DNA from 3 places in the Ruegeria sp. AM7 genome. Region 1 is predicted to be linked to each of the others. Evidence: riboswitches for the same ligand, from Rfam matches in the RefSeq annotation. Region 1 holds a riboswitch; each other region holds the start of a gene.
The links. Region 1 has a riboswitch for cobalamin ahead of ACR3EG_RS07515 (DUF1636 family protein). Riboswitches for the same ligand answer to the same signal wherever they lie in the genome.
Positions count from the first base shown of each region.

Region 2: linked by a shared signal. The riboswitch ahead of ACR3EG_RS02355 (DUF1636 family protein) and the one ahead of ACR3EG_RS07515 (DUF1636 family protein) in region 1 are both predicted to bind cobalamin.
Region 3: linked by a shared signal. The riboswitch ahead of ACR3EG_RS17200 (hypothetical protein) and the one ahead of ACR3EG_RS07515 (DUF1636 family protein) in region 1 are both predicted to bind cobalamin.

Region 1 covers NZ_JBQFJE010000003.1:763,551-765,747, reverse strand. The annotation lists gene ACR3EG_RS07520 (NAD(P)-dependent oxidoreductase) at 1-670, opposite strand, end outside; cobalamin riboswitch at 782-990, shown strand; gene ACR3EG_RS07515 (DUF1636 family protein) at 1,076-1,450, shown strand; gene cobW (cobalamin biosynthesis protein CobW) at 1,452-2,197, shown strand, end outside.
Region 2 covers NZ_JBQFJE010000001.1:545,497-547,693, forward strand. The annotation lists gene ACR3EG_RS02350 (ABC transporter ATP-binding protein) at 1-677, opposite strand, end outside; gene ACR3EG_RS02355 (DUF1636 family protein) at 677-1,033, opposite strand; cobalamin riboswitch at 1,136-1,339, opposite strand; gene ACR3EG_RS02360 (helix-turn-helix domain-containing protein) at 1,466-2,113, shown strand.
Region 3 covers NZ_JBQFJE010000003.1:2,644,804-2,647,000, forward strand. The annotation lists gene ACR3EG_RS17195 (alpha/beta hydrolase family protein) at 1-635, opposite strand, end outside; cobalamin riboswitch at 772-991, shown strand; gene ACR3EG_RS17200 (hypothetical protein) at 1,074-1,481, shown strand; gene ACR3EG_RS17205 (protein-tyrosine phosphatase family protein) at 1,483-1,971, opposite strand; gene ACR3EG_RS17210 (DNA polymerase III subunit gamma/tau) at 2,105-2,197, shown strand, end outside.

The sequences.
Region 1 (2,197 bases):
GCACGAAGGATGTCCCGGATGAGATCTTGATTGCCTCGTATGTGGTGTTCAGATCCATCCCGGCGGCTTTGGCGGTCACAAGTGCTTCTGCGCAGGTGATCAGGTTGGCGGTGGCGAGGTAATTGGTCAGCACTTTCAACACCGAAGCGGTCCCTAGGTCACCGGTATGCAGAACCCGTCGGCCCATGGTGGTCAGAAAGGGCAGTATGCGCTCGAATGTGGCCCGGTCGCAGCCCGCGAAGATCGAGATATTGCCCGTCGCGGCGCGATGACAGCCACCCGATACAGGACAGTCTACCGCTGCGCCGCCGCGCTCGATCACCTGGGCGCCAAGTCGCTTGACTTCGGCTTCATCAGTAGTGGACATCTCCATCCAGATTTTGCCGGGGCTGACCTCAGGCAGCATCTCCTGCATCACCGCGTCCGAAGCGGCAGGCGATGGCAGGCAGGTAATAACCGCGTCGCAATCGCGCATCAGCTGGGCCGGGCTTTCGGCGGCCTTGGCCCCCTGTGCCACGAAGCCGTCGACGAGGTCAGAGTTCAAATCATGTACCGTCAGTTCGATCCCGTTGCGCAGCAAAGACCCTGACAGTTTGCCGCCCACATTGCCCAAGCCGATAAAGCCCACCTTCATGCGATACACCTCCTTTTTTGGCGTCGTTTTGTTCATGGCACCATGCCGCCCCACCCAAAGTCATGCCGCCCAGCGACGCTGTCAGGTCGCTTTTAACCCGAGGTGCGAAAGATGTTTGCGACTCGCTTGACAAGGGCCTGCCCGGTGCCGCATGTCCGATCCGTTGGTGTCCATCTGCAGATGGATGAAAAGGGAATGCGTCAGCGGGTCATCCGTCAAACGCAGCCGCCCCCGCGACCGTGACCGGAGAGGGTGCCCAAGCCACTGGCCAGCAAGGCCGGGAAGGCGGGTCATCCGACAGGGCAACCGCCCTGAAATCCGCAAGCCGGGAGACCTGCCAGCACCCGCGATTGAAACCGGACGGGGTGTTCCGGTGCCGGGTCACGCACGACCCGCATGAAACCCCGTCCCCCACGATGAGGATTTAGGGGGATGAGAGACATGACCGAAACCGCTCCGGTCGAGCTGCTGGTTTGCACCACCTGCCGCCGCGGCCTGCCTGTTGAAGATGACGCCCAGCGCCCCGGCACGTTGCTGCACAAGGCGTTGGAACAGGCCGAACTGCCCGAGGGCGTGGCGCTGAAGGCCGTCGAATGCCTGTCGAATTGCGATCAGGGCTGCTCCATCGTGCTGCGCGGCGGGCCCGAGCGCTGGACCTTTGTTTATGAGAACCTGAACGAGGTCGATCATGTCGACGTCATCGTCGACGGCGCGACCAAATATCTGGCCACCGAAGACGGTCTGGTCAAATGGCGCGAGCGCCCCGAACATTTCCGCAAAAACTGCGCCTCGCGCATTCCCCCGATTGGAGCCTGACATGTCCACTTTGGAAAAACTTCCCGTTACTGTGATTACCGGCTTTCTTGGTTCGGGCAAGACCACGCTGGTGCGACACCTGATGCAGAACCCGCAGGGCAAGCGTCTGGCCGTGGTGGTCAACGAGTTCGGCGATGTCGGCGTGGACGGCGATATCCTGAAATCCTGTGCCATCCCCGATTGTCCGGCGGAGAACATCATGGAACTGGCCAATGGCTGTATCTGCTGCACCGTGGCCGATGATTTCATCCCCACGATCGAGGCGCTGATGGCGCTGGAGCCGCGCCCCGAGCATATCCTGATCGAAACATCCGGTTTGGCCCTGCCCAAACCGCTGCTCAAGGCGTTCGACTGGCCCGATATCCGGTCGAAAATCACCGTGGACGGCGTGATCGCGCTGGCCGATGCCGAGGCCGTGGCCGCCGGTCGCTTTGCCCCTAATGTCGAAGCGGTGGATGCCCAGCGCATGGCCGACGATTCCATCGACCACGAGACTCCACTGTCCGAGGTGTTCGAGGATCAGATATCCTGCGCCGACATCATCCTGCTGACCAAGCCCGATCTGGCCGGCCCCGAAGGTGTCGCCAAAGCCAAAGAGATCATCGCCGCCGAGGCCCCGCGCCCTCTGCCCGTGGTTGAAGTGGCCGAAGGTGTGGTCGACGTGCGCGTCGTGCTGGGCCTTGAGGCCGCCGCCGAGGATGACATGGATGCCCGTCCCAGCCATCATGACGGCCACCACGATCACGA
Region 2 (2,197 bases), on a different contig from region 1:
GTCAGGACCTCGGAAACAGGGCCAAAGCCGGTCAGCCGGGTAGATTTCATCAACGCGACATGGGTGGCGAATTCGGGGATCATGACAATGTCATGGACAATCATTATGACGGTTATCCCCAGTCCAGCGACCAGCGACAACATCCGCCCTTTGGCGTCGGGATCCAAATGGTTCGTCGGCTCGTCCAAAAACAAAAGTGTAGGGTTCTGTGCCAGCGCACGCGCGATATGGGCGCGCTGACGTTCGCCACCCGACAACACTGCCATGCGCTTGTCGGCAAGCTCCAAAAGGCCGGTCAGGTCCAGAATTCGCGTCAAGTCGTTTGCGTGATCTTCAGAGGAGCGGTCCGAGCGAATTGGAATTTGCCCAAGTGCCACATAGTCACGCAGATGCAACCGCCCATCGGGATATTCCTGCTGACTAACGACGGCAATTTTTCGGGCGCGCTCCGTCGCTGACAATGTCTTCAAGCTCTGCTCTTGCACCAGAACGTCGCCTTCAGACAGAGCTTCAGCGCCACATAGTAAGTTCAGCAGAGTGGTTTTGCCAGCGCCATTCGGACCGGCAATGGCCAGAACCGACCCCTCTTCCAGATCGAACGAGATGTCCTGCAACAGAACGTCACCGTGAAAAGAATAGTAGGCTACACCACGCGCCTGCAGGAAGGGTCTGCTCATCATCGAGCTCCTCGAACAGCCAACGCCGGCATGCGCGCCAATGTCTTGCTTATCAGAGGCGCAGGCCTGTCTGTGGCCTTTGTCCAACCAGTTGCGCTGCCCAGGTATTGTGTGGCGAATTGGGCAAGAGCATTCAGCTCCTGCTCGGTGCCGATATCACCAAACAGGTATTGGGCTTTTCCCAGGGCCTGAAATCCGACAGTGACCGGGTGATCGCATCCAGCCATACAATCTACTGTGCGCACTGCGAAACCCTCAGGCAATTCAGGGCACAAGGCATCCGCAATGTGCTGCGCTGCCTCCAGACCCTGACAGGTCGCGCAGATCAGAAGAAAATGATCAGTGGGCTCGGCCATCAAGCGCCTGTTCCACGGCCACTGGGGCCGTACTGAAACGCGGTCGCGCGTAAAGGCATACGAGGTACCATCAAGCCTCCTTCCAGGACGCCCCGCCCCGGGTTGGTTTCGGTTGCGATGGCAGGTCTCCTGACTTGCGGGTCGAGGCTTGGCCACCCTTCCCGACATTATTCATGTCAGTGGGATATTGGCTTCGCTCACCGCCTACAGTTGCGGGGGCAGTTACGGACTTGGCACTTAAACCTCACCGTATTCCCTTTTCACCGCTGGAGCATGCCCCAGGGAACCATCAAATGCGTCACTGCCCGAGATCAGATCGCCGGTCAACACAAATCACCGGAGGTTGCGCAGGAATATAGTTTTGAAAATATGTTTCCCTTCAGGAAAATTGCAGGCGATAACGACGAAGCGAAAGGCGTTAAGGATAGGTTGGTGAAAGCATCAAACGATAGGTCCAAACCTCAGTTTTCTCAGGATCCACACAAGGTCAGGGACCCCGGTGAAAAGAACCTCGAAACGGCGATCGGTCGGGAAATCCGCGCGTTGAGGTTACAGCAGGGCGTAACAATTGCGGAATTGTCGGGGCTGACCGGGTTGTCCATCAGTATGCTGTCAAAAATCGAAAACGGATACACATCGCCTTCATTGACGACGCTGCAATCTCTGGCCAATGCCCTAAGCACGCCGATCACTGCATTTTTCCGCAGATTTGAAGAAACCCGAAACGCAACCCACACCAAAGCGGGAAAGGGCGTTGAAACAGAGAGGGCCGGGACACGCGCAGGCCATCAATACAGCCTTTTGGGTCATATGGGGTCTAATGCCAGCGGTGTTGTGGTTGAACCCTATCTGATCACGCTGACGGAAAAGTCCGACACTTTCCCGACGTTCCAGCATGACGGAATTGAAATGCTCTACATGCTTGAAGGCGAAGTCGATTACAGACACGGCGATCAAATTTATCTGCTCGAGCCGGGGGATACGTTGTTCTTTGATGCGGACGCACCGCATGGACCCGAGGTGCTGCGCAAACTGCCAGCCCGCTACCTGTCGATCATCTCATATCCGCAGACGCGTTAGTCACGATTCGGCGATTGATAACCCGCTGCTGAGGTTTTGCGGGGTTGCTGTCCGTGATTTTTGAATGCGGGGGAAATAGATAGC
Region 3 (2,197 bases), 1.9 Mb from region 1:
AGCGTTTTTCCGATTTCAGGCAGATAATTTTGGGGTGCCGTGCACCACTTGCGCCACTGCCAATAAACCGATGCAGGCAGGTCGGCCCCAAATCCCACTGCTTTTCCTGGCAGGTATCCAACTGTTTTTACCGCCAGCGGAACATGTCCATACCAGAACAAGGACGCCAGCGCGCGATAAGGCCAAGGGTGATCACTGATTGTCACCAGCCCCGAACACACACAGATCATGCGATCTATATGGTCGATATCAGGTTGTATTGGCCCCAACATCCCTCCGACCGAGTGCCCTATGCTCCAGTGTTCTGCGTGTGGGTAACGCTGGCGCATTTCCGCTCTGGCGGCAGGCATGTCGGTCAGCGCCCAATCCGCCATCTTTACCCGCGATTCCTGCAGTGGTCCGGTTAGTGAGTGGCCAAAGTCGCGATAGTCGTAGGTCAGGCAGGCGATCCTCTGATCCGCTGCCAGCCAATGTGCGAAATGCTGATAGTAATCCCTCGGGACACCGGTCGCACCATGTATAACCACGGCGACTTTGGGATCAGTCACGGGCCGGTACAGGCGCGCCGACAGCATTGCCGAACCGGCAGAAAACCGAAAATCCTCGGTCAGGACGGGGGGTGTATCATCCAGCATAGCGTTGCTCACCTGATCTGAACTGTTCGGTTCACCCCTTATCCCCACTTCTTTGGCCGGGCTGAGTCAAGGGCGCATCAAGATGACCAAACGTCCACTTTGCGCGCGCGCCCGCTTGACTCAAAGCCCGCTCAGCCGCTAGCGATGGCGTGATGGTTCTTGTCCCGTGTCGGGACAGGATGAAAAGGGAACACGGTGCGGTTCTGCCCGGTCATGCCGGAACGATCCAATGCCGCGACTGCCCCCGCAACTGTAAGCGGTAAGCAATGCCTAAATACCACTGGCCCGCAAGGCTGGGAAGGTCGGCAACGCGATGACCCGCAAGTCAGGAGACCTGCCATCAAAGCAAAACTGTAACTCGGGCGGGGTGTCCGGGCGGGATTGTCAGCGCGCTGTCACACCTGATCCATGCCCCGTTCCCCGCGCGGAGGGCGCATTATGATCTGGAAGACAAAAACGCACCAATTCAGTGCAACCCTATGTCAGAAAACCGGCAAGACCTGCCCGGCTCTGGCGCAGATGGCACGAGCTGTTGTGCAAGCGATGGAAACCGCAGTACCAGCCACGTCGGACGAGTTCGCGTTGGACGGCAGCGGAGAGCTGGGCCATTGCCCACAGGGCTGCATCGCCCGATTCCGCGCCCAGAAAGATCAAATTCGCATCTTCTGCGGCACCAGCACGGACGCCTCGCTGGACGCGTTGGACGGTTATGCGGATATGCTGTTCGGCCCCGATGCTGCGGCCCGTCCGACCGGCCTGTTGCCTGCGCCGCCCTGTGCCATGCTTGAAGTGTCAGAGCTGGCCCCGGCGCAACCAGCACAGCCCCAGCAGCATCTGGCGCTGTAGCTCAGCCCGGCGCGCGGCTGGCCCAGCGCATCTGCCCATCGGTTTCAACCGCACAGGGCCGCACGAAGCGCAAGCGACGCAACGCCGCGTCGGGTGCCATACCTTGTTCTACCATCAGCCGCAGGGCGATCATCCCCGACCGCCCGCACCCGCCCCGGCAATGCACCAGCACCCGCCCTCCACGCGCTAGAATATGCGCGGCAGACTGGCTGATCCGGGGCCACGCGGCCTCGGTGTCCGGCGACGGCGCGCCAAAATCCACAATCGGCAGGTGCGTCCAGCTTATGCCCTCGGCCCGCAGGTCATCCCCCAGTGTTCCCGCCCCGGCCTTCGCCATCTCGGAGCTTGTGGTCATTGAGATCACAAGATCGGGCCGCCAGCGGCGGATAACATCCAAATCCCGCGCATATTCCCCCGCGCGCCCCGGCAGCGGCGCCAGCGCGACATAACCAGCCCCGACCGCGACCGCGTGAATTGCAAATGGCTCCATCCCCGCCCTCCTTTTCACATAGCTTCTATGCCGTGCAAACTGACCTGCAAACCGAATTTCCCCCAAGGCGGCGGTGGACGCGGGCGGCGGGGGTCTCTACGCTGCATCGGAACCCGAATCCGACAGAGCAGATATGACCGACACGCCCAGCCCCGCCTATCAGGTTCTTGCCCGTAAATACCGCCCGGAAACCTTTGCCGATCTGGTCGGTCAGGACGCTATGGTG